Regions from separate parts of the Oceanobacillus sp. M60 genome, predicted to be linked through region 3. Evidence: predicted binding sites of a transcription regulator. Region 3 holds the regulator's gene; each other region holds the start of a gene.
The links. The regulator NrdR, encoded in region 3, represses ribonucleotide reductase genes. The targets are predictions, from matches to a motif close to AACACNATATATNGTGTT.
Positions count from the first base shown of each region.

Region 1: the regulator NrdR is predicted to act here: its motif matches at 8,269-8,286, upstream of ACW0TQ_RS07085 (vitamin B12-dependent ribonucleotide reductase).
Region 2: the regulator NrdR is predicted to act here: its motif matches at 6,530-6,547, upstream of ACW0TQ_RS13620 (anaerobic ribonucleoside triphosphate reductase).

Region 1 covers NZ_JBSSNH010000002.1:590,285-600,835, reverse strand. Annotated here, with positions in the region: gene comGA (competence type IV pilus ATPase ComGA) at 1-142, opposite strand, end outside; gene ACW0TQ_RS07120 (YqzE family protein) at 291-485, shown strand; gene ACW0TQ_RS07115 (YqhG family protein) at 491-1,282, opposite strand; gene ACW0TQ_RS07110 (DEAD/DEAH box helicase) at 1,266-2,930, opposite strand; glycine riboswitch at 3,091-3,180, shown strand; gene gcvT (glycine cleavage system aminomethyltransferase GcvT) at 3,415-4,518, shown strand; gene gcvPA (aminomethyl-transferring glycine dehydrogenase subunit GcvPA) at 4,600-5,949, shown strand; gene gcvPB (aminomethyl-transferring glycine dehydrogenase subunit GcvPB) at 5,942-7,402, shown strand; gene ACW0TQ_RS07090 (rhodanese-like domain-containing protein) at 7,495-7,869, opposite strand; gene ACW0TQ_RS07085 (vitamin B12-dependent ribonucleotide reductase) at 8,346-10,551, shown strand, end outside.
Region 2 covers NZ_JBSSNH010000005.1:86,158-96,708, forward strand. Annotated here, with positions in the region: gene ACW0TQ_RS13605 (polyprenyl synthetase family protein) at 1-892, opposite strand, end outside; gene ACW0TQ_RS13610 (cation-translocating P-type ATPase) at 1,119-3,755, opposite strand; gene nrdG (anaerobic ribonucleoside-triphosphate reductase activating protein) at 4,143-4,607, opposite strand; gene ACW0TQ_RS13620 (anaerobic ribonucleoside triphosphate reductase) at 4,604-6,481, opposite strand; gene ACW0TQ_RS13625 (precorrin-2 dehydrogenase/sirohydrochlorin ferrochelatase family protein) at 6,675-7,289, opposite strand; gene ACW0TQ_RS13630 (sirohydrochlorin chelatase) at 7,289-8,065, opposite strand; gene cobA (uroporphyrinogen-III C-methyltransferase) at 8,150-9,640, opposite strand; gene cysI (assimilatory sulfite reductase (NADPH) hemoprotein subunit) at 9,787-10,551, opposite strand, start outside.
Region 3 covers NZ_JBSSNH010000002.1:432,299-442,849, forward strand. Annotated here, with positions in the region: gene thrS (threonine--tRNA ligase) at 1-542, opposite strand, end outside; gene ytxC (sporulation protein YtxC) at 895-1,734, opposite strand; gene dnaI (primosomal protein DnaI) at 2,220-3,149, opposite strand; gene ACW0TQ_RS06365 (replication initiation and membrane attachment family protein) at 3,171-4,502, opposite strand; gene nrdR (transcriptional regulator NrdR) at 4,521-4,994, opposite strand; gene ACW0TQ_RS06375 (hypothetical protein) at 5,015-5,398, opposite strand; gene ACW0TQ_RS06380 (methyl-accepting chemotaxis protein) at 5,778-7,466, shown strand; gene ACW0TQ_RS06385 (glyceraldehyde-3-phosphate dehydrogenase) at 7,579-8,610, opposite strand; gene coaE (dephospho-CoA kinase) at 8,903-9,505, opposite strand; gene mutM (DNA-formamidopyrimidine glycosylase) at 9,502-10,347, opposite strand; gene polA (DNA polymerase I) at 10,360-10,551, opposite strand, start outside.

The DNA.
Region 1 (10,551 bases), 160 kb from region 3:
TGGTCCGGATGAAGGTACGTTTTCCGTGGATGCGGAAGTAAATTTCTGTTTCCTGCTCATAGGGATAGAAGTGGATATCGGATGCATGCTGCTTCGTGGCCGACTGAAAGAGATCGTCAGATAATTTTGTGACGTGATTCATTAGCTCACCTCCTTTACAACTATTTCTGACATAACTTATAATTCGACATTCTTTTTAAATGTCCTTCTTTTTATCAAAAAAGAATAGAATTTTTTTAATTGTTTAAACTAAAAATAGAACGGTCTTCAAAAAGGAGCGATGATAGAGTATGAAAAGCAATGACTATATCCGTTTTCTGACAGAAGAAGCGGTGAAATACATGAACTTATCTTCAGAAGAAAAAGCAGAGCGCAAACAAAAAAAGAAGAAATCATCTTATCCGATCTATGGTAACAAATGGCTGGGGGTTATTCCTTTTTCCATTCAGTCCTGGTACCATGAAAGAAAAAATAGCCGGGATTAATCCGGCTATTTCTCATTCATTGTGGATGCAGTTAAGTAAAAAATCCCTCCGTTAATCACTTGAAATGTAATCATTGGTTTAAACCGCTTCTCCAATGCTTCTAATTCTTCTACATGCCTTGGATGATCAAGTTCATCCGCATAAAAATGCTTTAAGGTAGCTTTTTCCGATTCCAGCTGTTTGATAGATGCAGCAGCCCATGCGTTATCCTGGTTTTGAACATGTTGTAATAAAACGTTTTGAATACGGAGAAATCCGCTTTTGGGATTAATCATCGGCGTCAGTGTATAACAATAATCGGATATGGCTCTATCAAGCGGGATACGTTCTAAATAATCCATCATATTTAAAGCCATATGTCCATGAAGCAGCTGCAGGCCGACTGAAAATATTTCATCCCTATGCTGGACACCACGATAGCTGATTTTTATATTGACTACAAGCCAAGGATACAGGGGAGTGTTTTCCGATGTGCGGACCTCCTCAAATAATCTGGTATAACGTTCTTTCTCCGTTAATTTATTAATAATTTGATGCAGTCTCGGACTCCCAAAATGAATCCATTCCCCTGGTTCACTCGCTTTCTCTTTGTCCGTAATCAGACGCAGCGCCTGGGGCTCTCCTTCCCGGCCGATTTTTTTAATGTAATGCCAGTAGAAAGGGCGGTTCATTAATTCTTTATCCATTTCCTCGGTAAGCTGGATATGGATTTGTCCCTCATCCTTAGAAAGAATGGTACAATGTTTGGTTTCAAAATAGCTGGTTAGAAAATCGGATAAATCAATTTGCTGTTCCATCTCTATATTGCTCCTCGTTTTGTATTTCCTGGTTTGCCTGCTCCATCACGTATTTCAAGTTATCAAGCTTAATACGAACTTCTCCGGCTGAAGTGGATTCCTGATAGATAGATTCTATTTCTTTCTCCATACTATCTACTTTTAACTCTGCTAAAATGGCATCTAAATTACCAATTACATTCTCAAACAAGTTTATTTTTTCGTAAAGCATGGACAATATATGCTCTTCAATCGTCTGTTTAGTGACAATGTTGTAGATATGCACATCTGATTCTTGACCAAAACGATGAATACGGCCAATTCGCTGCTCTAAGCGCATCGGGTTCCAAGGTAAATCATAGTTGATCAGATGATGACAAAATTGCAGATTAATTCCTTCGCCGCCGGCTTCGGTAGCAATCAGAACCTGTGCATGATCCCTAAATAATTGCTTCATCCAATCTTTTTTTCCTCGTTTAAAGCCGCCGCGAAAAGGTACCGAAGAAATACCATGTTGCTGCAGATACCATTGCAGATAGTACTGTGTAGCGCGATATTCGGTAAAAACAATCACTTTTTCACCATTCAGCGATTTAATCAGATTGGTTAATTCCTCCGCTTTGGGATGCTGCTCCAGCTGTTCAATGTTTCCGATAACTTCCTGAATAGCTTCATGATTTCCATCTTGGTCTAATTTCAGTAAAGAGGTAAAGCAAGCTTCTCTGGAAGAACAGAATTCACGTAAATAAGTGATTTTAGCAAAGGATGCCATTCCAAAAGACAGCTCCATTAATTGATGGTAAACCTTGTGATAGCTTTCTGGAAGAGAAGTCAAAATGGTTTGGATTTTTCTTTTAGAATTGTTTAAGCTGGTATCTTTCCTTGTATTACGGACCATTACCTGCTGGACAAGCTTCTTCAGATAAGGATCCTGCTCCATTTTTTTGCGGTCCTTTCCATATTTCTCTGTAAAACTTTTATAATTCCCTAAATGTCCAGGCTTTAAAAGGCTGACAAGATTAAATAATTCTAACAGCTTATTTTGTACCGGCGTAGCGGTTAATAAGAGACAATACTTTTTCTTTAATTCCTGGACAAACTGGTAGTTTTTTGTCTGCTCATTTTTTAGTTTATGAGCTTCATCCACCAGGATAAAATCATAATCTATATCTAAAATAGCCTCCCGATGCGGAGAACGCTTGGCGGAATCGATGGAAGATATAATAATTGGATTATCGTCCCAGCTGTAATTTTTACGATAGGCAATGGCAGGAATGAGAAATTTTTCGTTTAATTCTTTTTCCCATTGATTTACGAGAGAAGCCGGAACAAGAATTAATGCTTTTTTCACCAGCCCTCTTACCATATATTCTTTTAGAACCAGCCCTGCTTCAATTGTTTTTCCAAGTCCTACTTCATCCGCTAAAATGGCCCGGCCATGCATCGTTTCAATTACTTGTTCAGCAGCTTGTAATTGATGATCTAAAATATCCAGATGCGGCAAATATTCCAGCGCCTGCAAGCCATTGAAAGAAGGGCGCTTTGTTAGATTTGCAGCCTGATATGCCATACGAAAAAGCTCCCAATTTGTTAAATTATTTTCATCACGAAAGGCTGACTCTAAGCCGGTAATGAATTGATTGTCTTGTTGAATTTGAATAGAATCCATTTATTCGATGCACATCCTTTCGGGTAAAATATGGTTTTTCAATTACTTTTTTAAAGAGTTATGATATACTTTTGTCAAATAGATTTTCCTGCTAACATAATATATGATGAAGGATTATATATCCTTTAGTATAACCAACATGAATATATTCAATCAGCGGATGAATACAAGGGGAGAGCTTACAGTTTATGTAACGCCGAAGGAGCAAGTTAAGAGCGAATCTCTCAGGCAAAAAGACTCTTGTAGGACGCTACTCTGGAGAGCGTTTATAGGCATCAGCTGTCTATAGACCACCCACGAAGCAAATATTCACATGATGAAGACCGTTTTCTTTGTGAATATGCAACTTTCTGGTTTGCGGACAGAGACTTCTTTTAGGAGGAGTCTCTATTTTTGTGCTTAAAATCAATTTTTAAAAAAATCACCAGCAAATGTTATAAGGATGTTCATGTATTTCAATCAACCTTAGTGAGGAGAGAAGCAGATGAGTGAATTAAAGCGTACACCGATTTTTCCAGCTTATGAAAGGGTTGCCAAGACCATTGATTTCGGCGGATGGGATTTGCCGGTACAGTTTTCAGGTATTAAAGAAGAGCATGAAGCGGTCCGGACAAAAGCCGGTCTGTTCGATGTGTCCCATATGGGCGAGGTTTTGGTGAGCGGTCCGGAAAGCGTCCATTTTTTACAGACGATATTAACAAATGATGTAACAAAGCTAGTGCCAAACAAAGCACAATATACGTTTATGTGCTATAAAAATGGAGGAACAGTCGATGATTTAATTGTATATATGCTGGCTCAAAATGAATACTTGCTTGTTGTAAATGCTGCTAATACGGAGAAAGACGTTGCCTGGCTGCAGGAACAAAATAATTTCAATCCGAATGTTACCATAAAAAATGTTTCGGAAAATTATGCGCAATTAGCTTTGCAAGGACCAAAAGCGGAGCAGATTTTACAAAAGATTGTAAAAGAACCGCTTCAAGGTATCTCTTTCTTCCGTTTTAAAAAGGATATCGAAGTGGAAGGAATAGAAGGAAAGGCCCTCATCTCCAGAACTGGTTATACAGGCGAAGATGGTTTTGAAATTTATCTTGATTCTGAAAATGGCAAATATTTGTGGAATATACTGCTTGAAAAGGGAAGGGAAGAAGGCATCCAGCCAATCGGTTTGGGAGCAAGAGATACACTGCGTTTTGAAGCGAATCTTGCTTTATACGGGCAAGAGCTGTCAGTTGATATTTCGCCATTGGAAGCTGGTTTAGGTTTTGCTGTGAAGCTGAATAAGGGAGTAGACTTCATCGGAAAAGAAGCACTTGAACAGCAAGCTGCTAATGGAACGGAAAGAAAGCTTGCAGGAATCGAAATGATTGATAAGGGCATTCCAAGACACGGCTATCCAGTGTACCAGGGAGAGAGCGAGATTGGTTTTGTTACTTCCGGTACACAGTCACCTACACTAAACAAAAATATTGGGCTCGTACTGATTCAATCTGATTCCGCAAAGATTGGAGCAGAGGTGGAGGTTCAGGTCCGAAAGCGCCGCTTAAAAGCGAAGGTGGTCGAGACACCGTTCTACCGTAGATAATCATCGTACATTTTCACAGGAAAAAGAGTTCGGGGAAAAAAGTTTCACTTTATTAGTGCAGTAAAATAAGGGGGAGAAAAGATGGAGTTTCGTTATTTACCGATGACCAGGGAAGATAAACAAGAAATGATGGAGACCATAGGGATAGAGGATACGGAGGAGCTGTTTGCAGATATCCCAGGCAGCGTTCGTCTCCAGAAGGAATTGGAGTTAAAAGAACCAAAGAATGAATATGCATTGATGAAGGAATTAACAGCGATGGCAAATAGAAACACATCCACGAAAGACGTTGTATCCTTTCTTGGGGCAGGTGTATATGATCATTACACACCTTCCATTGTTGATCATGTCATTTCGAAATCTGAATTTTATACAGCATATACACCTTATCAGCCGGAAATTTCCCAGGGAGAATTGCAGGCAATTTTTGAATTTCAGACAATGATCTCTGAACTGACAGCTTTACCAATCGCAAATTCTTCTATGTATGACGGAGGTACGTCTTTAGCAGAAGCAGTAAATCTGAGTGCCGCCCAGACCAAACGTAAGAAAGTGCTGGTATCAGACGCCGTCCACCCTGAATATCAACAGGTTATTCATACGTACGCGAAAGGACAGGAAGTTGAAATAATTCCGATTCCATTACAAAATGGAAAAACAGATCTCGTCCATTTGGAGGAACTTCTGAATGAGGATATTGCGGGTGTTGTCGTCCAATATCCGAATTTTTTCGGGCAGATAGAGCCAATGGAAGCAATCCAAAAGCTGTTAGAAAATCAAAAGAAGACCATGCTGATCGTGTCCAGCAATCCGCTCGCCCTCGGCTATCTGACTCCGCCGGGAGAATTTGGTGCGGACATTGTAACCGGCGACACGCAGGTATTCGGGATTCCAGCCCAATTTGGCGGACCGCATTGCGGATATTTTGCAACAAGTAAAAAATTAATGCGCAAGGTTCCGGGACGTCTGGTCGGTCAGACAAAGGATGAAAATGGAGTCAGAGGCTATGTGCTGACGCTGCAGGCACGGGAACAGCATATTCGACGTGACAAGGCAACTTCCAATATATGCTCCAATCAGGCGCTGAATGCATTAGCAAGCTCTGTTGCGATGAGCTCTATCGGCAAGCATGGGATACGGAAAATGTCCGAAATGAATATGCAAAAAGCCCGTTATGCAAAGAAGAAATTGAAAGAAGAAGGTATTTCGATAGTTTATGATGGCCCATTCTTCAATGAATTTGTCATTCAGTTAAATCAGGACATTACTAAAGTAAATGCTGCATTGCTTGAAAAAGGAATTCTTGGCGGTTTTGATTTGGGAAAAATCGACCCTTCCTATCATGGTCAGATGCTTGTGGCTGTGACAGAAATTCGTACAAAACAAGAGATAGACCAACTTGCAAAAGAATTGAGGGATATGCATGGCTGATAAAAATTTTCCATTATTATTTGAACGCAGTAAAGAAGGGAGAACGAGCTACAGCTTGCCGGAATTGGAAATAGATGCCTTTGATTTAGAGGAAGAATTAGAGGACGTCTATATTCGCAAAGAACCTCCTAAGCTGCCAGAAGTAAGTGAACTGGATATTATTCGTCATTACACTGGGCTGGCATCCCGCAATTATGGGGTAGATTCCGGGTTCTATCCCCTTGGTTCCTGCACGATGAAGTATAATCCGAAAATTAATGAAGACATTGCGCGTCTGGAAGGCTTCAGTCATATTCATCCCTATCAAGATCCAAACACGGTGCAGGGTGCTCTGGAGATGCTCTATGATTTGCAGGAGTCATTAAAAGAAATTACTGGCATGCATGAGGTTTCATTACAGTCAGCTGCCGGTGCGCAGGGAGAGTGGACTGCATTAATGATGATTCGTGCTTTTCATGAGGCCAATGGGGATTATAACCGTACAAAAGTCATTGTACCGGATTCTGCCCATGGAACCAATCCGGCGTCTGCAGCAGTAGCCGGGTTTGAAGCAGTTACCGTGAAATCAAATGAAGAAGGATTAGTGGATCTGGATGATTTGCGGCGGGTTGTCGGGATAGATACAGCAGCCTTGATGCTTACCAACCCGAACACGTTAGGATTATTTGAAAAAGATATTTTAGAAATGGCAGAAATAATACATGATGCCGGCGGTAAGCTTTACTATGACGGCGCTAATTTAAATGCGATTATGGGTTATGTCAGACCGGGAGATATGGGATTTGATGCAGTACATTTAAATCTTCATAAAACGTTCACAGGTCCGCATGGCGGCGGCGGTCCAGGCTCAGGACCGGTAGGAGTCAGCGAAGAGCTGGCAGCATATTTGCCAAAACCATTAATTATTAAGGAAAAGGACTCGTTTCGCTTTGATTATGACAGACCGCAGTCTATCGGCCGGATAAAACCGTTCTATGGGAATTTTGGTATTAACCTGCGTGCGTATACGTATATTCGTACGATGGGAGCAGAGGGCCTGAAAAAGGTCAGCGAATATGCCGTACTCAATGCGAATTATATGATGCGTCAGTTAGAAAAAGTATTTCAACTGCCTTATCCGCAGCATTGTAAGCATGAATTTGTACTGTCGGGGAGCATTCAGAAAAAACTTGGCGTCCGCACATTAGATATGGCGAAAAGGCTGCTGGATTTTGATATTCATCCACCTACCATTTATTTTCCGTTGAATGTGGAAGAAGGCATGATGATTGAGCCTACTGAAACAGAATCGAAAGAAACGCTCGATTCCTTTATTGATATCATGACCCGTATAGCAAAAGAAGCAGAAGAAGACCCGGAAACTGTACAGGAGGCACCACATCATACAATTGTGAAGCGGATGGATGAAGCAACCGCTGCACGTAAACCAATCCTGCGGTACGAAGAATCGTAAACCATCATAAAAGCTGATTCAGAGGTTATGCTCTGAATCAGCTTTTATTTTTAGCCCAATTAACAGCTTTCACAAAATGGAAAACAAAGGCTTTATTTTTTCATTTTAATCTTTCCAGTCCATTTTTTAAATCCGCCTTTAAGCTGATAAATTTCTTCAAATCCTTTTTTATGCAGGAGCTGCGCAGCTCTTGCGGAACGGCTGCTGTTTTGACAATACAGGTAGACCGGCTTGTCCTTTCTCAATTCCACAAGTCTTTGCTTCATTTGCGTTACCGGGATATTACGCGCTCCGAGAATATGACCTTTATCAAATTCCTGCGGCTCACGTACATCGATCAATTGTGCTTTGCGGTAGCCTTCTACAAATTGATCTTCTGTCAGTACATTTAAATAAGTGCGTTGTCTATAGTAGCGAAAAATAGTAATCGCAAGCAGAACAACTAAAGCAATGAGTAAAAATGTCATTTTGTTTCCCCCGTCTATCTTTATATTCTACACTCTTATTATATGGGCAGCGTTTTTATTTTTCAAAGTTTTTATTTTGCAGACGGAAAATCATCTGAAAGTAAGGGTTAACACCAGAATCTATGGTTGGAAAATATAGTTAAATGAGATAAAAGCAACTCGCTGGCGTAGTGTATTTCCGTAGCAGTCGCTGGCAGCAAATTTATATCTACTATGTTACTCATAGATTTTGATGAAGAGCTAAAAATAATAATCAACTTTCAGGCTGCAGATATTATGTTTAGAAAAAAGGGGTGTTTCTAGTACGCTTTAAGGGAATAAAAAAAGTAATCAGCGCTTGTATGAAAGGTACTTGCTTTTCTGATAATTAACTATATATTGTGTCAGAATAATGAATTGGATACTATATATTGTTTTGTGAAGAAGAGTTATGATAAACTAATAAGTAATCAATTGCAAGACAAGGAGCGATAACATTGACTATCCATTTAGAGTCATTAAGGCAGGTTAATATCGGGGCGCTTAATGAAGATATAAAAAAATTTGAAGCAGTGCATCCAATTACCAAAGAAATGCATATCACCCATCAAGGCGTGTCGAGATTGGTCATGCTGGATCGGTATGCATATAAAGATACAGAGAAAAAAACATTAAAAAAAGGTGATTTTGTTGTCTTGACCGTAAAAGCAGACCCTAAATTTCCCGCTCGGGGTCTAGGATTTATTATAGATATTAATTGGGAAGAAAACAAGGCGGAAGTAGCTGTCGAATCCGATTATGTCGGGGTTTTGGATAAGGAAGAAGAACGGGAAAGCGGGATGATCACGCGTTCACTCGATGTTATCGAAAAACCGTTGGAAATTTATTATGAACAAATTGCCAAAAGAAATGCGACCGGTCTTTCAGAAGTAGAAGAAACCGAAGAAAGAAAGGCCAAATCATTTGATGCCTTTTATAACCAATTGGCTTCTATGAATTTTATCCCGGCGGGCCGTGTGCTATATGGAGCAGGCGCTGAAACCGATGTAACTTATTTTAACTGTTATGTGATGCCTTTTGTAAAAGATTCGCGCGAAGGTATTTCCGATCATCGTAAACAGGTAATGGAGATTATGTCACGCGGCGGCGGTGTCGGCACGAACGGTTCCACATTAAGACCGCGAAATACACTGGCCAGAGGGGTCAACGGAAAATCTTCAGGAAGTGTCTCCTGGCTGGACGATATCGCCAAATTGACGAATCTGGTTGAACAGGGCGGTTCCAGACGCGGTGCACAGATGATTATGCTCGTTGATTCTCATCCGGATATTGTGGAATTTATTATCTCAAAAATGCAGAATCCGCGTATTTTACGCTATTTAATAGAAAATACAGAAGATGAGCAGATGAAGCAGCTGGCAAATGAGAAGTTAAAATTCACCCCGCTGACAGAAACAGAATTTGATTTGTACCAGGGAATTGTCAATTATAAAGCCATCCCCGGCCAAGGCGGGTTCACAGATGCTGCCATGAAGCAGGCAACGGATTTATTGCGTGATGGCGGAACGTATTCCGTCCATAATTCGGATTTCCTGGCAGGTGCAAATATTTCTGTCTGTATTACAAAGGAATTTATGGAAGCCGTGGAAAAAGACGATTACTATGAGCTGCGCTTTCCAGATGTAGAAAATTATACACTGGAAGAAATGAAAGCCTATAATGAACAATGGTATGAGGTAGGCGATGTCCGTAAATGGGAAGAAATGGGCTATGGCGTTCGGGTTTACCGGAAAGTGAAAGCAAAAGAACTGTGGAACTTGATTAATATTTGTGCAACATACTCTGCAGAACCGGGCATTTTCTTTATAGATAATGCCAATGAAATGACAAATGCAAAAGCGTATGGTCAGCAGGTTGTTGCGACAAACCCTTGCGGTGAGCAGCCGCTTGCTCCGTTTTCTGTTTGTAATTTGGCTGCCGTCAACCTTGCTGAAATGGCAGATAAAGATACCAAAAAGGTAAATGTAGAAAAATTAAAAGATACTGTAGAAACTGGCGTGCGGATGCAGGATAATGTAATTAACGCAACGCCATATTTCTTAGAAGAAAATAGAAAACAGGCTTTAGGAGAAAGACGTGTCGGCTTAGGCGTGATGGGACTGCATGATTTATTGATTTATTGTGAAACAGCTTATGGCTCAGAAGAAGGAAATAAGCTGATTGACCAAGTGTTTGAAATCATGGCAGCTACTGCTTACCGCACTTCAATCGAGTTGGCGAAAGAAAAAGGAAGCTTTCCTTTCCTGGTGGGTGAAACAGAGGAAGAAACAAAAACGCTCCGTGAACGTTTCATCCAAACGGGATATATGCAAAAAATGCCTGCAGACATTCGGGAAGGCGTATTAGAGCATGGTATCCGCAACTCGCATCTGCTGACTGTTGCTCCAACTGGAAGTACAGGCACGATGGTCGGAGTAAGCACAGGACTGGAACCATACTTCTCCTTTTCTTACTACAGAAGCGGACGATTAGGTAAATTTATCGAAGTAAAAGCGGATATTGTGGAAGAATATTTAAATGAACATCCAGAAGCAGCGGATAAAGAGCTGCCGGAGTGGTTTGTAACCGCAATGGACTTAAGTCCGGAAGCGCATGCGGATACACAATGTGTGATTCAGCGCTGGGTGGACAGCTCGATTTCCA
Region 2 (10,551 bases), on a different contig from region 3:
GTTCCTGTGCTTCGAAAAATAAATACGCATTTTCCAGGAAAAGCTGTCTATTCTCCTCCGGCTGGCAGGACTTTAAATAATGAAATGCTTCCGACAGCTCCTGATGCACAGCAGAAATGAATTCCCAATGATTCTTCTGCCAATCGTCAGCTTTTACTGGAAGCACCTCCCCTGTGAATAACGTCTGCCGGATAAAATAAGCGAAAGTCTTCTTCTCCGATGCCGTTAACATATCCGCATCCAGCACATCATCAATCAGCGGATAGGTCAATCCATAATAATATCCTGTACGAACAGCCTGATCTAACAGCTGCCTCCTCCGATCTTTGGACAGTTCTCCATCCAATTCTTCCAATTCATGCATAACGACACCAGCAATAATCTTCATTATTTTTCGTTTCGCTTCGTTTTTATCCAAACCATCCGGAAGTATCGCGGAGACACGTTTAAGTTTATCCGACACCCAGAAGAATACTTCTTCCAGCGATTCTTTTTGTGCCATTTGGTAAAGCTCTGTCAGATGGAACGGCACTCGCTGCTCCTTCTGATTCAAGTAATTTTTGACGCCTTCTGTGACAGCAGTTATTCTGTTCTGCATTGCTTCAGAGGTAATATCCCTTCCCAGGTCACGAAAATAAATGTACGAAATACTTCGATGCAAATAAGCATCAAGCTGGCCTGATTTCGCTAAATAAGAAATAAATAATTTGCTTGGCTGCTGCTTCCAATGATCTATATTTACCCATGTTTTCTTTTTATCTTGTTGATATTGATGAAGCGTCTCTATCAAGGCTGACGCAAAATTCTCTTCTTGTATTTGAGCCTGCAGCGTTTGAAAATATGCTTTTGCCTGCTCCTGCTTTGTCTGAAAATAATCTTTGTCCATCTGCATGTTCCGTCCTCATTTTTTTGTTAAGTAATTAAGTATACCACGATGTTCCGTACACAATAATGATGCAAGTAAAACTTAACAAAATCTTTACATTTGTTAAAAATATGCCGTTTACCTGACCTAAAAATCCCAAGTAAAACGGCATATTTTTTTAAGAGGTTATTCAAAAAGCCCGTTAAAAAATACTTTTTGAATACACACTTTAACTTATTTCTATTCATTTCGTTTATGCTCTATGAAAAATCTTTTTTGCTATTTCCATACAAACCACAGCGGCAGCTGCCAGTCCTGTTGCAATTCCCCATTCCTGGAAACCAAAGGAAGCAGGTATATTAAACACCTCTCTTGCAAAAGGAAGCAGCGTTATCCCATATAAAGCAAACCCGATTACAACTGCTCCTATCACATATTTATTAGAGAAGAAGCCAATTTTAATCGATGTCTGTGTATTCGAACGTGCAGCAAAGGTCTGCAGGGTACGTGACATAATCAACGTCGTAAATGCCATCGCCACACCCATTTCATTGGAATGGGACAAACCAATATAGAAAGAAATAACAACAGCAGCAGCAATTAAAATCCCTCTTGTCAAAACAGTCCGCAGCGTACCGCCGGCAAATATACCTTCGTTAACCGGACGCGGTTTCCGCTTCATCACGCCTGCCTCTGATTTTTCCACACCTAACGCAATTGCAGGCAGCGAGTCATTGACTAAATTAATAAACAAGAGCTGCAACGCTGTAAATGGATTCGGCAGATTGAAGATAACAGCATACAGAATCGCGAGGATGGCTCCAAGATTCCCGGCAAATAAATAACCGATTGCTTTTTTAATATTATCAAATACGGTTCTCCCGACCTGAACAGCATTAACAATAGATACAAAATTATCATCGGTCAGAATCATTGCCGACGAATCCTTGGATACATCCGTTCCGCTTCCCATCGCAATACCGATATCCGCCTGTTTTAAAGCAGGAGCGTCATTCACTCCGTCACCCGTCATGGCTGTTACAGCACCTCTTTGCTGCCAGGCTCGGACAATTCTTATTTTATTTTCAGGTGATACGCGGGCGTAAACGGAAATCTGCTCAATTTTGTCCTCTAATTCTTCCTCTGACATCTTATCGAGATCTTTTCCTGTGATTGCAATATCATCATTTTCCATTAAGCCGATATCCCGCCCAATTGCCTGGGCAGTAGTTTTATGATCGCCGGTAATCATAATGGTCCGGATCCCGGCTGCTTTTGCTTCTTCAATCGATCCGTACACCGCTTCCCTTGGCGGGTCCATCATCGCAGTCAGCCCGACTAACACAAAATCCCGCTCATCCTCATACGTAATATCTGTCTGATTATCAGGCAAGCGTTTATAACCATAAGCCAATACGCGCAGAGCCTGGTTGGAGAAGTCTTCATTGGCTCCTTCAAACCGCTCCAGCAAATCATCGGTCAATGGCTGTTCCTCACCATCGAGCAGCACATGACTTGCGCGATGAAACATTACATCTGGACCGCCCTTGGCAAATAACAGACGTTCCCCGTCCATATGGTGAACAGTGGACATCAGCTTGCGGTCAGAATCAAAGGGCAGTTCTGCTTCCCGTGGATATTTTTTTCGTAATTCCTGATAACTGTGCGCATGTTTATCCGCAAATTGAATTAAAGCAACCTCCGTCGGATCGCCAATCTCTTGGTTCTCCTGATTAATATACGAATCATTACAAAGGGCTGCAATATAGACAAGAAATCTCTCGGACTTATCCCATTCATCCGGATTCTCCGGTAAACGTTCATTTTTATGAAAAGGGATAAAATCATCGGTAACGGTCATTTTATTTTGGGTCAGTGTCCCTGTTTTGTCTGTACAAATAATCCGTGTAGATCCAAGCGTCTCTACAGCTGGCAGCTTACGAATAATGGCATGCTGCTTTGCCATTTTATTTGTGCCGACAGATAAGACAATAGTAACAATCGATTGCAAAGCCTCAGGGATAGCAGCAACTGCGATAGCTACCGAGAACATCAGCGCATTTAATAATGCAGTGGTTGTATCTGCCTCACTGTCGCCAAACCAGATACGAGCTGCCTGAACAGCAAAAATAGCAATACATAAAATCAAAATGCCGACACCGAGCTTCTTGCTGAAGCTGTTTAATTTCTGTTGTAACGGCGTTTCTTTCTGCTCTGCAGTAGAAAGCATATCGGCAATTTTACCGACCTCTGTTTGGTTTCCTGTACCGGTAACTACAAAGGTTCCCCGTCCATAAACAACCAAAGAGCTGCTGTACACCATATTTAGTCTGTCTCCTAAAGCAGCCTCGTCCTCAATGATATCGGTGTTCTTTTCTACCGCCTCCGATTCGCCGGTAAGCATTCCTTCATTTACTCGTAAAGAGCCGCTTTCCAGCATACGTCCATCCGCAGGTATATAGTCTCCCGCTTCTAAGTAGACAATATCACCGGGAACAAGCTCTTTGGCAGCGATTGTTTTTTCGGTTCCATCCCGCATCACATTCGCATCAGGGGCAGACATATCCCGTAATGCCTCCAGCGAGCTTTCCGCTTTTCTCGTCTGTACCACGCTGATTACCGAGTTAATCAGCAGAACCAAAAAGATAATAATGGATTCTACCCATTCTCCAATCAATATTTGTACTGCAGCCGCCGCTAACAGGACAATAACCATCGGATCTTTGAAGGTCTCTAAAAAAAGCTTCCACGTCGGTACTTTTTCTTTATCCGCTATCTCATTATATCCGTATTGATCCAGTCTGGATGCTGCTTCTTCGGTTGATAGCCCCTGTTGGGAAGCCTCTAATTCTTCCAAAACATCTGCAGCTTTTTTTTGATACATTTCCATTTTCAAAATCTCCCTGCTTGTTCATTTTTCAATTATAGAGTGCATTTATTGTTTATTTTGCATTCTTCAACACATTCCATCCCCATTTTCAAAATAATACAGCAATGAAAGGTTTTTCTTTATCTTGAGCTATTGCCTTTTTTCATTCGATTGAAACCTTATTACTGCAGAAAAGAAGGAATCTTTACAAAATCTTCATATTTATCTTTTAAAAATGATTTAACTTATCCTGCTGCTATGGAAGCTATTATATACTTCTTTTTCCTTTTATGCTTGCTTGGATATACTCTAATCTGCCAAAAGCCAATATAGACTTTGCAACAGTCAGTTTTTGCCCATCAAAAAAACTGACCTTGTCTCTGGTCAGTTTTTCTGCCGATGTTACTTCTACTCATTCCCCATCTCAATAATCCGCTGATTCCGGCTGCCACGAAAGGATAAGGTTAAATCCCGCTCAGCCAATATAAATGGTCCGTCCACCAGCACATCTACATAGTTAAGAAGCTCCAGCTGATGCGGATCTTTGTTCTCACGCAGCTCTTCGATCGTCCATCCAGTATACGCCCATATATTTTTCCCAAGCGCCTTCAATTGTCTGGCAATACTTGCTGCAGCCTGTGCCTGGTAAAATGGATCTCCGCCGCTTAACGTAATATCTGTCAATGGATTCCATGCCTCCTCGACAATCTGCTGCACATCCATCTCCTTGCCATTCCGTATATTCCAGGACCTTGGATTATGGCATCCCTTGCAGTAATGGGGACAGCCGGCAAAGAAAATAACCGTACGTAAGCCCTCTCCATCAACGACTGAATCATGATAAATGGATAAAATCCGTGCTGTTTCCATCATACATGCCTCACTCTGTCTCGTTCTTCCGATGCTTTTGCTGTATTCCATTTATCCATTGTTCCTACCAGATAGCCGGTAATACGGCGAATCCGGTCAAATTGTCTTTCATCCGCGATTTGACAGCTTGGACACTCGTTATCGATCGTTCCGGTATAGCCGCAGCTTTGACAGCGGTCGACCGGATGGTTTACACTGCCATAGCCAATCCCGCTTTCAGCCATGGTTTTCACAAGGGTGTCGATAGCTTTTATATTTTTGCTGACATCTCCGTCTACTTCAATATAAGTGATATGACCCGCATTGGTATATGGGTGATAGACAGCTTCCCGTTTTATTTTCTCCACAGCTCGAATCGGATAGTACACAGGAATATGAAACGAATTTGTATAATAATCTCTGTCTGTAATTCCGTCTCTTTTTCCAAAATCCTTGCAATCCTGCTTCACAAATCGGCCACTCAGCCCTTCTGCCGGTGTTGCAATCAGCGAATAATTCAAATCATAGTCTTCTGCAGCCTCGTCACATTTCTTCCGTAAAAAGGCAACAATCTCTTCTCCCAGCTCCTGCGCCTGTTCTGATTCTCCATGATGCTTGCCTGTCAATGCTTTTAAACACTCCGCCAGGCCAATAAAACCAACACTTAAACTCCCCTGCTTCAATACCTCTTCCAATGTATCCTCTGGATTTAATTCGTCACTGCCTGTCCAGACACCTTCTCCATGCAAAAAAGTGAAGTTATTCACAAGTTTATATGCCTGAAATACATACCGTTCATACAATTGACGAATGACCATTTCCGTATAGACCTCTAATTTCGCCATAAATGCCTCGACGGTTGATGAGGTCAGCGCTATTTTCACTAAATTAATACTGGTAAAGGAGATATTGCCGCGCCCGAGACTATTTTCTTCTCCATGACGATTAGCCATAATACGCGTACGGCAGCCCATATAAGCTACTTCCGAATCCGGATTTCCTTCTTCATAATAAACGAAGTTGAATGGCGCATCGATAAAGCTGAAGTTTGGAAAAAGCCTTTTTGCTGTTGTTTCCAAAGCCAGCTGATACAAATCATAGTTTGGATCCGCTTTATAAAAATTAACGTCTTTTTTCATTTTAAAAATTTGAATCGGAAAAATTGGTGTCTCCCCTTTTCCTAAACCAGCCTGTGTAGCTAAAAGAAGATTTTTTATAATCAGTCTTCCTTCTCTGCTTGTATCTGTTCCATAATTGATTGACGTAAATGGAACCTGACCGCCGCTTCTGGAATGGAGGCTGTTTAAATTATGAATAAACGCTTCACAGGCCTGGTAGCATTCCCGGTCCGTTTCCTCCCAAGCTAACTTCTCCAATTCCTGTGGAGCAAGGGGAAGCTGATATTGCTGTAATCTATGCAGCCGCTTTTGATAGGACTTCTTCACAAACGGCGCTAAATCATAATCAAACGCCTGGAAGCTCTGTCCACCATGCTGCTGATTTTGGTTGCTTTGAAAAACGATTGCCGCTAATGCCATCGCACTCAGAATGCTTTGTGGGGAGCGCATATGTCCATGCCCTGTGTTAAACCCTTTTTCCAACAATTTTCCTAAAGGAATTTGGCAGCAGGTCGCTGTCCCCGTGGGCATATAATCTAAATCATGAATATGAATATAATTATCCTCCATTGCCTGCTTCGCTTCTCGGCTCAACATCTTTTCTTTCGCATAAAGTTTTGCACTTTCACTAGCAAACTTGTTCATCTGCCCGCATGGTGATTTCCCGTCCACATTGGCATTCTCCTGTATTAAATCCTGATTGGTGCTGGATATAATCTCTTGAAAATCCTGCATTAAATCTGCTTCTGTACTTTCAGGAGCAGTCATTACTTCCGCCATCTTCTATTCCTCCTTCTTCGTCTCCGCAAATACGTTTCAACGCACTCAAAAACTATATATAGTATGTTTGAAAACAAAGCAGAACTATATATAGTTCTATGGTAAAGGAGGTTAGAAAGAAGTTCAAATGGATATTTTATGACTTTTACCACTTTTTCTTCTCATTCTCTATCCCGATTATGAATTTTTTAAGTCATTTTTGAACCGTTTCAAGCATTTCTTCCAGAAGCTGCTGCCGGTTACCCTGCCGCAGGAATTCCTCTTCTGTAATTTTCTGTAGAATCTGCTTTTTTTGCTCGGGTGTTAAAGGCAGGGTGAGGATTCTTTTTCTTGCCTGATCAAGAAAGATAAGATCAGCTTCTATTTCTGCTGGCAGCTGATCCGCCAGCTTATTTTTTAACTGTTTTGCATAAATTGGACTCGCACCGCCGGTGGACAACGCAAGGCTTAGCGCTCCCCTTTGTAGAACAGCAGGAAAGGATACATCACTTTTCATGGCATCATTTGCAACATAAGCCAGCTGATGCGGCTGTTTGTTTTCATAAAGGGACACATTCAGTTCTTTCTTATCTGTCATCAATAAAAGAAATAGACAATTAAAATGTTCTCCCTCGTGAACCTCTCTTTCCTGCCACTTGATTTTTCCTTTTTGATAAAGCTGCTGCAAAAATGGATGAAGCTTCGGCGCAATGATAGTGATAGCAGCTCCAGCATCTAAAAAATGACGTATTTTTCTCGCTGCAACAGCTCCTCCGCCGACTGCAATGACGGTCTGATTCTTCACCTCTAAAAAAAGCGGCATGTGCATCAGCTGACTCTTCCTTTCAGCAATGTATTGACTCGATCGACTAGGACTGTAACGAGCTGATCATCAAATCCTAAGTACGGACAAAGAATAAATTGTTTATCTGTCCGTTCAGACAGTTCATCTAATTTCTGGCGCAGCTCCCTCATTAATACACCGGAGAATAGCAAATAGGGGACAACATACACCACCGAATTAGGACTTTTAAGCAATTGCTCCAGCCCCTCATCCAATGTAGGACGGGTTGCTGCCAGATAACATGTATTTACTTCATTTACCGGAGCTGCCTCCCATAATAAGCGTGCAATTTTGGCAAGGTCGCTATTGGCATCCGGATCACTGCTGCCCCGCCCGACAAGTAATACAGAAGCAGGTTCGCGTTCTTCATACACAGGCGGTTTACCGGTTTGCTTCAGTCCTCCCATTTCCAGGCGTTTGTTTAGTAAATCAATGATTGCCGGATCTACTCCCATCACCTTTCCATAGGTAAAGGTTACGTCTGGATAGCGTTTTTCTGCCTGCCCTATTTCTTTTGGGATATCCTGCTTTGCATGCCCAGCTGAAAGCAATAGAACCGGCACAACTGCAATCTGTGCTGCTCCCTGCCGGACACAGCTATCGATGCCTGTTTGGATGGATGGTGAAGCAAGTTCAATAAAGCAGGTTTCCTGTATCTGAATCTGCGGATTTTTTTTCTTCGCTCTGTCTACAAAAGCCAGAAGCTCCTCATTCCCCCGTTGTACCCGGCTTCCATGCCCGATATATAAAATAGCCTGCATCCTGTATTCCCCTTCCTCTCATTCTCTTTCAAGTCTAGCAAATTTCTGCTTAATGAACGATATTAATTGTAAAACTTAAAAATTTTAAGAAAAGGCCGCTGCAGCCAGCGGAGCTTCTTTTTGCAAAAGAACTTCCTGCAGTGCTTCTTCGGTCGGTTCAGATAATACCTCCGAAACAGCATACCCTGCTTTGACAGCAGCCTGCTTTGATTTTTCTCCAAAACAAATCACGCGTGCATAGGTACTAATGTTTTCTGGCGTTTCTCCACAAGCTTGAAACCCTTCCGTCACTGTTTTCACAGAACGCGCATTAGGAAAAATGATCGTTTCGATACGCTCCTCCTCCTGAAGACGGCTGAACGTTTGCTCCGTCTGCTGCACACGAATAAAGCTATGCGTAGCAATGAAATCAGGCTCAAATACGAATGGATAACGCTGCTCTTTTCGATGGAAGCCTTCCGGGTCTCCTAATATTACCAGCGGGGAAGCGTCGGGGCTCCGTTCTGCTATTTCTTTTCCAAAACAATGATAGGATTCTATGGCCTTTACTGTTTTTTTAGAAATTCCATAGAATTCACCTTGAATCCTTCGAATATCGATTTTATTTGCCTGCAGAGACTCGAAGAAAATGTCCACACTTGCCGGTGATAAAAAAAGAAGATCCCGATTTGCCGGAATATCGGCTTTTTTCAACAGATGCTTTTTCTTTTGCATCCGCGGAAATTCAAAAACCTCTGCTCCCTGCTCCCGTAAATGCCGGGCCATTTCACTCGGTTCTTCACCAGCCCGCCCGAGAAGCAAATGCTGACTAAACAGCGGCTTGCTTTCAAACCAGCTTTCTCCTTTTTTCAGTGTGCTTACATCTCCTACTAAGATGATAGCTGGATTTTTAAACTGTGCCGCTTTTGCTTTCTGTACAATAGTTGCAAGATTTCCCTGCAGCGTTCTCTGTTTTCCGGTCGTGCCCCATTGAATTAATAAAACTGGCGTATCCGAAGACCGCCCATATGAGATGAGCTGTTCTGAAATGTAAGGCAGATTGCCCAATCCCATATAGAACGCAATGGTGTCGATCCCGTTCGCTAAAGCATGCCAGTCAATCAGCGGTTCACCTGAAGGCGACTTATCATGACCTGTAATAACAGCAAAGGATAAGCTATGCTCACGATGTGTAACAGGCACGCCCGCATAAGCAGCAGCTCCGATTCCCGCCGTTATCCCTGGAACAATCTCGTAAGGCACACCGGCCTGTTCCAGTGCAGCTGCCTCCTCGCCTACCCGGCCAAATACGCTTGGGTCGCCGCCTTTCAAACGCACAACATTCTTTCCTTCTAAGCCATGCTTTACTAATAACTCATTAATTGCTTCCTGACGCAGTATATGTTTTTTAGGCATTTTACCACAATATATAAATTCTGCTTGCGGTGAAGCATATTCCAGTAAGAGAGGGTTAACCAGCCTATCGTATAAAACAACTTCTGCCTGCTGCAAATACGTATAACCTTTTAAAGTCATTAACCCAATATCTCCAGGACCAGCTCCGACTAAGTACACACATCCTGGTTTTGTCATCATTCGTCACCCTCATTTCATCCATTTCTAAGCTTTTTCGTATCAAATCGGCTTTTCAAGTCAATAGCCCTGCTTTTCTTAAAGTTAAAGAAGAGCAGGGCGATAACCGCAGCCCTGTCTCTTCTTTAAAGTTTTCAACCTTAAAACGTTTAATCATGAAAGTTTACTCCAGAAGTAACAGCCTTCACATACTCTTTTCGAACTACAAAATCACCGAAGTGTTCGCCATCCAGACGTTCCTTTGCATAATGCCGAATAATCGGCTGCAGCGTTTCTAAAATTTCTTTTTCTCCAATGCTTTCCCGGTAAATCTTGCTTAAACGCTGTCCGGCAAATCCTGCTCCTAGATACATATTATATTTTCCTGGGGCTTTCCCAATAAAGCCAATTTCTCCTAATGCTGCTCGTGAGCATCCGTTCGGGCAGCCAGACATCCGAATGACAATTTCTTCATCACGTAGCCCTTCTTCTTCCAGCAGTGTTTCCAGTTTCTCAATCAAGGAAGGCAGATAACGCTCTGATTCAGCCATCGCCAAGCCGCAGGTCGGAAAAGCAACACAAGCCATGGAATTACGGCGTAATGCAGATTGCTCCTTTCCATCTGACAGTCCATACTGCTCGATAAGTGCGATGATTTCCTTTTTCTTCTGACTGGTGACATTTCCGATTACCAGGTTTTGGTTTGCCGTTAAACGGAAATCTCCGGTATGAATTTTGGCAATTTCCCGCAGTCCCGTCATCAGCTGATAGTCTTCTTTATCCTGAATACGTCCATTTTGAATAAAAAGCGTAAAATTCCAGCGATTCTTCGTCCCTTTCACCCAGCCATAGCGGTCGCCGTTATGGTCAAAATGAAAGTCGTGTGCTTCGTCCAGCTGCCAGCCTAAACGTTCCGTCAGCTCATTTTTAAGCCA
Region 3 (10,551 bases):
TCAAAGAACTCCCCTTGTTCGTATATGGTTACTGTTTCATCTTCAGGGATTGCATCCAGCAATTCTAATTTTAAGTCATCACCAATTTCTGCAAAGCGGGCTTTTGCTTCATCACGAGATACTTCTACACGAGTTATTTCTAAGTTCTCGTCCACGATCCGTTTCATTTCTTTTTCTATTTTCGGAAGGTCTTCCGGAGTTAAGGTATGCTCCATATCAATATCATAGTAGAAGCCTTCCTCAATCACTGGACCGACACCTAATTGCACATTAGGGTACAAGCGTTTTACAGCTTGCGCTAATAAATGGGCTGTAGAGTGACGTGCTATTTCCAAGCCTTCTTGGTCACGATACGTAATAATTTCAATTTTTCCGCCCTTTGGAAGAGGACGGCGTAAATCTACAGGCTCTCCATCCAATTTAACTGCAAGTGCCTGCTTTTTTAAACCTGAAGAAATAGAAGCAGCAATATCTTCTCCTGTTGTTCCCTCCGGAAAGGCTTTTTCAGCTCCATCTGGAAAAATAATTGTTAAATCAGCCATGTTCATCGAACTCCTTTATCAAATGTAAAAAAACGCTCTATCTCTTTGCGCTATGCAAAGGGACGAGCGTTTTATGCCGTGGTTCCACCCAAATTCCTGAAGATAAACGAATCCTCTTATCCTCAGCTTCATTGATCTTTAACGCAGATAGGACGTTACTGCCTACTTTCAATCGTTTCAGCAGCAATGCTCCGAGGCGGTAATTATTTCTTCACGAAAGGAAGCTTGCAGCCAAATGACTTCCCTCTCTGAGTACGTAATCAGGAAATAATGTTGTCCTCATCTCAGCAGCTTATTTTCAAACTCTATTCGTATTATATTCCTTTCAGGTTTGAAAAGCAAGTCCAATGGATTATTCTCCGCGAGACAGGATAGAAGTTCCTTCCGTTTCAAATTCCACCCTTTCTTGAAAGATATTTGTTATTGTCATGATTTTCGGATCGTCCGGATCATTTCCATACACTTTTATTTTTGCTGGCGACATGGCAATAAGCGGACTTAAATTAAATTCATTTTCATGCAGGCCCAATGCATATAACGGTGCTTGAAACATCCACATACGCAGCATATCTTTAGAAATTACTTCTCCTTTATCATTATAAAAAATAAAATTCTCTCCCTGTTCGATATAAACCAAATCAACACAGGGATCTTTTTTCTCGATATAATGACGGAGCATATCTATAAATGCCTGATGATCCTCTTCCCGTTTAAATTCTTCAATTGCTTTCCCGACACATTCGTGGACAAATTCTAAAAAGGAAGCAAGCCGAAAATGCAATATTGCACTAAAATGAATGCTTTTATGTTCTTTTAAATGACGAAAAAAAATATCCTGCAAAAGCTTTATAGTATTCACATGTTCTCGCAAATACTGATTGTCTGAATCTGTTTCAAACAAAATCCACATAGAAAAATCATAAATACGGTTGATTTCATCCGGATCTGAAAAATAATAATTATCGGTAATCTTACCAATAATGATGTCAGAAAGATGCTCTTCTATAAAAACCTCTGCCATCACGGAGCTTATCACATGGATGAACTCCTTCTCTGCTAAATCACCTTCCAGCCTTAATCTGCTGCTCCAGGCATTTGTTTGTTGATGTACTCTGATCTGCTTTTTATATGGAGTCAACTGATTACGAAAAACCGTTACTTCTTTATCCGATTCAAAATACAGTTCCAACAATACATATCACCCTCATCCACTTACAAACTGTTACAATTATATGGACAAGGTTATATAAAAATGCGTAAACTAGTCAGACTAGCAAATGAAAGTCATGTAGTATAAGAAAAGTTGAAACCAAACCATGTTTGATAACCCTGCCAGTCAGCAAGTTTTCTTTAAAGGAAATGAGCTTGGGGGCTGCGGAAAACGGTGTATATTTCTGGGGTTCAGGATTACCAATGTTGTCAGGTTAGTGCGGCCGCTACGGAAAAACACTACGCTTTCCCATAGGAGTCTACGTGTTTTTCCTCCGCTAGACAGGTTTTATTACTATCTATATCAAATTTAATAAAATTCATTAACCTGACAATATTGTTAGGTTTACTCCCCCATGAAACCCTCTAGCTTTTTACCTACGTTTCCTGTTCATAAAAAAAGATTTCCGTATCTGAGCGGAAATCTTTTTTATGAAGGCAGATTGTGAATCATGTGTGTTCAAATCGTTATTCGTCTCTTCTATTTTTACCGGACATTTTTACCACACTGCTAACCTGCTTAATCCGTTCAATAATCCGGCCGGCTTTCACTTCTTCCACACCGTTTCTGGTGCTTGCCAATTCTTTCTCCAGTTCATTCAAATCAAAATTGGAGGAGAAAAAGACAGGCAATCCTTCCATCATCCGGTATTGCAGTACGGAGCCCAACACTTCATCCCGAAACCAGGCAGATTGCAATTCCGCTCCAATATCATCTAACATTAACACATCCGCTTTCTTAAAGAAATCTATCTTTTCGTTAAATGAATCATCTTTAAAGGAACCTTTTATTTCCCGGACAAACTCTGGCATGTAAATCAAGGTAGTAGAGTAATTTCTCTTTTTCAGCTCATTTGCTATCGCGCCGAGCAAATAGGTTTTTCCAATTCCAAATGATCCATGAAGATACAATCCTTTTTTCGGCAGCCCGCTTTTTGCTTCTTCTAAAAAGCTGATAATCTCACCAATAGCTGAAATTCTTGACTTATCTTGGATCACTTCTGACATTTTTGCTTCTAAAATCTCCTTCGGCATATAAAGGCTCTGAAAAAGCTTCTGTTGTGCTTCCTGTTCCTCAACCTGAATACGTGAATGACATTTTTCATAGCTCAGTCTAATTTCATTTTTATCCATACTTAATACCGGAGAGTAACCCTGCATCAAATTCTGGCACTCTCCGAAAGATGCACAACGGTCACATTGTTTCGATTGTGATTTATATTCATAGAGCCGCATTAAATTCTTTTCAATATCGTGGTCAGTCAGTTCCGGATGGTCACGCAAAAATGCTTTAACAGAGGGATCACTTAGAATTTCATTTTTTATTCTAGTGTAATTGGTTTTGAAGTTCTCATTTTTGTCCATCCATGCTTTTAATTCGGATTGTATCGGTTTCACCTATTATCCCTCCTTTTCATCTCAGCTTTCATTTAAATATTTTTGCAGCTTAGCTTCAATTTCCTGCTGCTCTTGTTCGCTTATATTGCTGTCTGTTGTATTTTTTGATGGTGTCTTTTTCCGGTTATTAAACCAGTCCGGAACAACTTCTTTTTTATAGTTGTTATTATAATTATAATTATTACTTTTCCTTGGTTTACTTTTGGATGATTTATATTTTTCCTGTTCTTGTTTAGCAAAGTTCATGGCATCTTTTGCTGTTTTCAATCCAACTCTTGACCAATGGCCCGCAATGGTTTCCATATACGCTTTAGACAGCTTCATATTGGATTGCAGCAGAACATAATGAATCAGTACATTCATGACAGGAGCTGGCAGCCCCTGTTTAGTCATCACTTCCCGGACTACTTTAATATCCTGCTCCGAAGCATGGTTTCCGTCAGATAAATCCTCCAATAACTGCTTTGGTGATATGTTCTCCAGCTCGTGAATCAGCTGCTCTTCTTTTGTCGCAGGCTGCTTCATAGAAACTTGTGTATCAACAGCTGCCATTTTTTCGTTTAAACGGATAGCCTGTCCATTATTACGGGAGATAAACATATCATGGCAAGCAGATTTAAATTCTTCCTGATTCAGTTGGTTATCTTCATCAAGTGCCCATAAAAGTGCTTTTTCTATTTCTATACTTTCTGCATCATATAATACCTTCATCTGATAAATGAGTTTTTTATTTACAGAATGTAAAACTTTTTCAGCCGGAATAAACCGCTGACGAAGCGACTGTTCTATCCATGAAAAATCCATTAAATCCGTTTCTCTATTTTCTTTTTCATTTTCCATATTCAGAACAGCAGACGAAGAAGGTGTAATCGTATCAAACACTTCATTAAAATCAGCTGTTACCTCTTCCCCATAAGCGATGCTGTCCTTTACATAACGAGCATAAAGCTCATTATATTTCTGTTCTCCTATATGATGTAATAATAGCTGGGACAGCATAGGTTCTCCAAAAAATTGATTGGGGGAATAAGGACGCTGCACACTATAAGTATAATAATCTCTGTTGTCCTCTCTTCGTTTATAGGTCTTTAATAACCCGATAGCTTCCAATTTTATACGTGCACGGTAAATATTATCCAGCGTTAAATTCAAATATGTCATTAATGTATGATGTGTCTGCGCTTTTTGCGCATAATCTACCTCATAAAATAATGTATAGTATAACGAAATTGCCTGAACCCCAATCAACGGCTGATAAAAATGCGTCAATGATGCATTAAAATCAATGAAAGGCTGTTCATCCATAACAACATGGTACCCATCAATAGGAAGGATTTTTCCGATTACATTCATTTCAACCCATCCTTTATTTTATTCTTCCTGTGTTTGTTTATCTGTCTTGATAATTTCTTTCAACTCATCCAAGAAAACAGTTATATCCTTAAATTGACGATAGACAGAAGCAAACCTGACATAAGATACTTCATCCACCTCAGCAAGTCTTTCCATCACCATTTCGCCTACATTATGACTGGAAACCTCTGAGTTCCCTTCATTCCGTAATTTCTTTTCTACATCTAAAGCAATATTTTCTATCGTATCTATCGCCACAGGGCGTTTCTCACAAGCTCTGATAATCCCTCTGGTAAGTTTTTCCCTTGAAAACTCCTGACGCATGCCATCTTTTTTCACAACAATGAGTGGTACTTCTTCAATCCGTTCAAAAGTGGTAAAACGAAATCCGCACTTCTCACATTCCCGGCGTCTGCGTATAGCTGCTCCCTCTTCAATTGGACGAGAATCTAACACTTTCGTATTTTTATTATTGCAGTTAGAACAACGCATTTCGTTCACTCCTTCTTCATTTACCCTTCTATTAATGGTAATTGTTCATTCACATGCTGATACATTCTTTTTATGATTTTATTACTGTAACCAAAATCTATCTGGAGAGGTGTTTCTGTAGTCACTGAAAAGTCAAGCGCTGTATAATACGGCCGGACCATAATGACTGTAGCAATAATGAAAACTTTTTTACCTCGTTTACTGACAGCACTAATCTCCCCATGCTGCTCCGAGCTGGCATGAATCGAAAAGTCAGAGCTTCCATTAAAATACGTCTCTAGTTCCTGAATAACAGTATTCTTACTCGCTTTATAATATCTGGTTTTTAAGCTTGCATCTATATGATGATCACTTGTTTCTGCATGATTACTAAAAAAACGTTTCATTTTATACCCTATTGACATAAACATACACATCCTATATTTATCGCTATAAAAAACTATTCTACAAGCATCTCTTTTCTCTGTAAACAGCATTGCAGCGTATTTATTCTACCGTATCTTCCAATTCTTTTAAACATATAAATACATACATATATGTATATATTATTTTAACATGATTTGTACATTTAAACTACTTTCCCAAAATAGAGTAAACTGCGGATTTAATATAAGCACATTAAAAAGACATTTATAGAACATAAACCCGTTTAAATTTCTTGGTATTATTCTCATGAAATAGTCATAAAGACTTATTACATATTGTTCAACAACAACCGATAAAGTAATTAAGAAAGCCATTATCCATAAAGATGTCATTTTAAAAAAGAAGGAGTATGTTTTAATGAGTGTAGGAAAGAAATTGAATTTATCTTTTACTGTATTAATTGTTTTATTGGCTGTTTCTGTTGGAAGCAGCATCATGAATTTGAAAAACATTGAAAATGATGTAGGGGAGGCAATGGATTCACGCCTGGAGCAGCTTATATTAATTGAAAATATCCGCTATGATGTTGCGATGCAGGCGCTCCATACCCGTTCAATGATTTTAGAACCGGAGGAAGATATCCATAGAGAGAATCTTATAGCTGTCGCTGCAGACCTTGACAACAATTTAGATGAATTACAAGGCTATTTAGCATCTGAGGAAATGAGATCATATTGGGATCAGGCTAATGCCCCGAATAATGATTTCAATGAGGCAATGCCAGATATTATAGCTGATGTGGAAAATGGGAATATCGAAGAGGCGACAGAAATCGTCAATACAACTGTACAGGATATCAATACTGCTATGCTTGATGCAGCTGAAGAAATGGAAATCTATCAAACTGGACAAATGGATAATATCGATAGCGAAATAAGCTCTGCCATTGTTACTGCCCAGGTTATTTCATTCGTTGTTCTGGGTGCAAGTATACTCATTGGTATTGGTTTAATGTTCTATGTTCGCCGTTCTATCACAGCCCCATTAGTAAGTGTCATGGATGTTGCAAGGAAATTTGGTGATGGTGATCTATCTGCAGAGGATATAGCTGTTAAATCTAAAGATGAACTAGGTCAGCTGGCTGCAATTTTCAATGCTTCTAAAAATAATACCCGGGACTTAATTATGCGTATTCAACACAATGCGGAACAGCTGGGTGCATCATCCGAAGAGCTTTCAGCAAGCGCTGAAGAAGCATCTGCAACAACGGAAGAAGTGACGAAGCAGGCTGCGGAGACTGCGGAAACTTCTCAAACTGCAGCACACGCCGCAAATGAAAGCTCCATTGCAATGGGAGAAACCGCTCAGGGTGTTCAGCGAATTGCTGAAGCTGCGCAGTCACTTCATGCTTCTTCCAGCGAAACAAGTGAAGCCGCACAAAATGGAACATTGGTTATCGGGGACGCTCAGCAGCAAATGAATCACATAAATGAATCTGCTTCTTCTGTCAATGATCTTGTGCTGAAACTGGCAAAACAAACCGAAGAAATTGAAAATATTACGAAGGTCATTACTGATATCACAGATCAAACCAATCTATTAGCATTAAATGCAGCGATTGAGGCAGCCCGTGCAGGTGAACAAGGAAAAGGTTTTTCAGTTGTAGCAGATGAAGTACGCAAGCTAGCTGAGCAATCCAAAAAATCAGCCAGCTCTATTAGTCTGTTAACCACAGAAATCAAAAATGATACAGAAAATGTGGAGAAAGCCATGCAAACTGCTTTACCTGCTGTTCAAAAAGGAGTAGAGGTTATTACTGAGGCCGGAACATCTTTTGAAGCGATTGTGACTGCTGTCCAAGGAATGACACACGAAATCCAGGAGGTTTCAGCAACCTCACAGGAGCTTTCAGCAAGCGCAGAACAAGTTTCTGCCTCCGTTACAGAAATTTCAACCGGATCACAGGTCATGTCTGGCAATATTGACACGATTGCCGCTTCAATGGAAGAACAATCTGCAACGATGAATGAAGTTGCCCATGTCGCCACCTCCTTAAGTGAAACTGCTCAAGGATTGCAGGAGGAGACACAGAAATTTAAAGTATAAGACAGAAAAACATCCGCATAAACGCTCAAGCGGATGTTTTTCTGCTGTTATAAGAATCTCTTTTCGGGAAAAAGGAAGCTGATATAGAAGCCTGCTTCCCTTTTTTATCGTTCTATGATGTTAAACGCACTTTCTGTTCCAGTCTATAACCTACATAGCTGACTAAATCGACAACACGTTTAGAGTAGCCCCATTCATTATCATACCAAGCAATAATCTTTAATTTATTATTATCCATCACCATCGTGGAGAGCCCATCAATGGTTGCAGAATAAGTGCTTGTAGTATAATCAATAGAAACCAGAGGTTCATCCGAATATTGAATAATCCCACGCATACTTCCTTCTGATGCTTGTTTGAATAAAGCATTCACTTCTTCTATCGTAACATCTTCTTCAATATCAATTACTAAATCTACCAATGATACATTAGGTGTTGGTACACGCAATGCCATTCCATGTAATTTACCTTTCGTCTGAGGCAGCACTTCTGCAAGCGCTTTAGCAGCCCCGGTCGTTGTCGGAATGATAGACTGCGTGCAGCTTCTTGCCCGGCGTAAATCTTTATGCGGATTATCAATATTCTTTTGATCATTTGTATATGCATGAACAGTCGTCATTAATCCGTTCTTTATCGTAAAGTGGTCATCAATTACTTTAACCACAGGAGCTAAACAATTGGTTGTACAAGATGCATTCGAGATAACATCATCTAATTCTGGATTGTAATCATTTTCATTTACACCAATAACAATTGTCTTATCCACTTCTTTTCCAGGAGCGGTGATGACTACTTTTTTTGCTCCAGCCTGCAGATGACGCCCAGCTGCCTCTTTTGTGTTAAATTTGCCAGTTGCTTCGATAACAACGTCAATTTCAAGGTCTTCCCATGGTAATTTTTCCGGTTCTCTGAAATTCACCAAAAGAACTTCCTTCCGGTTAACAATCAATTTATTCGGCAGCGCTTGCACTTCTCCATTAAAAGGACCATGGACACTATCATATTTAATTAAGTGAGCAAGCGTTTCTGAAGGATAGCTCGCATTAATGGCAACAACTTCTAAATGCTCCTCTTCCATTGCTTGACGAAAAACCATTCTACCAATTCGACCAAAACCTGTAATTGCAATACGCGTTTTTTCCATAAGCACTATCTTCCTCCCGAAAATGTTATACTTTTTATCTTTTGTTGTAATTAGTATAACACATATAAGAGAAAGTGTGTCATTAAATATTAAAATGTTTCACACATTTTTTGAATATCCTTTGTAAGGAACAGATGGATGTCCATTTAAACAGGGGGATACATATTTTGACCATGACAAAGATTTTTTTTCTTCTTTTTTCCAGAACCATTTTCAGCATTTCTTTTTCTGATATAAAAAAACACTATCTGAACGGTGTAAATTACCGTTCAGATAGTGTCTTTTCACTCACCTATTCCATTACTTCCCATTTTTTCAGCAAATCAAATAATTGCTTCTTGCTTTCTTCCACGGAATGATTATTATCAATTACTTCATCAGCAAGCTTTGCCTTTTCTGCTAATGGCATCTGTGATTTAATCCGGTCCATTGCTTCCTGTTCACGAAGCTGATTTCTTTCCATTAAACGCTCTAACTGTGTTGCTTCATCTACAAACACGACGACTGTTTTATCCGCTAAAGAAGCCAGCTTGCCTTCAAACAGCAGCGGGATATCCAGCACAATGCATTTTTCTCCCTGCTCTGTGTACGTTTCTTTTTTCGCCAGCATCCGTTGGCGGACAGCCGGGTGAACAATTTGGTTTAATTGTTCTCTTTTTTCTTCATTTGAAAAAATAATAGATCCCAGCTTCGGGCGATCAATCGACCCATCTGCGCCTACTATGTCTTTGCCAAATACCTCGATAATCTTTTTATAAGATGCTTCTCCAGGCTCCACGACTTCTCTCGCTATCACATCCGCATCGATTACCGGGATATCTAATGCTGTAAACATTTTCGCTACCGTGCTTTTCCCGCTGGCAATGCCTCCGGTCAATCCAATCACTAAACTCATAAAACATTCACCTTTTTTTGCGGCTGGCAATGAAGACATAGGTGCGTTGCCCGTCCGCCAACCTTCATTTTTATAATTTCTTCCCCACAGGTTTTACATGGCTTCTTATCTTGACCGTAAACATATAAAACCTGTTGAAACATTCCCATATTCCCTTGGCTGTCTACGTAGCTTCGGATGGTCGTACCACCAGCTTTCACAGCTTCTTGAAGAGTTTCAATGGCTGCAGAACGAATAACAGACGCTTCTTTTTTTGTCAGTTCATTGCATTTTGTTAACGGGTGGATCCCGGAACGGAATAACGTCTCGTCAACATAAATATTTCCAAGCCCCGTGACCAGATTTTGGTCCAAAAGCGCCGTTTTAATAAACCGGGAGGATTTTTTCAGCTTTTCGTAAAAATAATCCGTCGTAAATGCTTCTTCAAACGGCTCGGGGCCAAGCGCAGCTAAAGGAGCCTGCGTGAATTCACTCCCTTTGGCCAATAAATGCATGGTTCCAAACTTACGAACATCGTTATAACGCAATGTCTCTCCATTCTTTAAATGGAAGACAACATGCGTATGCTTTTCTATCTCTTCTCCCGGCTGATGCAACCGATATTTTCCTTCCATTCGTAAATGGGATACAAGCACATATTCATCTAGATAAAAAAGCAGAAACTTCCCTTTTCTTTTTATTTGTTGAAAGGTTTGTCCTTCCAGCAGATGCTTGAATATCTCCGCATCATCCGGCTGTTTTATTATATTTGCCCAAAGAACATCTGCTTTTTCAATCGTCTTTCCTTGAACAAGCAATTTTAACGTCTCTTTAATGGTTTCTACTTCTGGTAATTCCGGCATTTTCCCTTCCCCTTACTTCGCGTCAAACCAGCTTTCTCCATAAGAATAATCGACCTTGAGCGGAACAGAAATGTCAACCGTTTTTTCCATCATTTCTGGAACGATTTCCTTTAAGATTTCAATCTCGTCTTCCGGTGCTTCTAATATCAATTCATCATGGACCTGTAATAAAAGCTTGGCCTGCAGTTTTTCTTGTTTCATTCG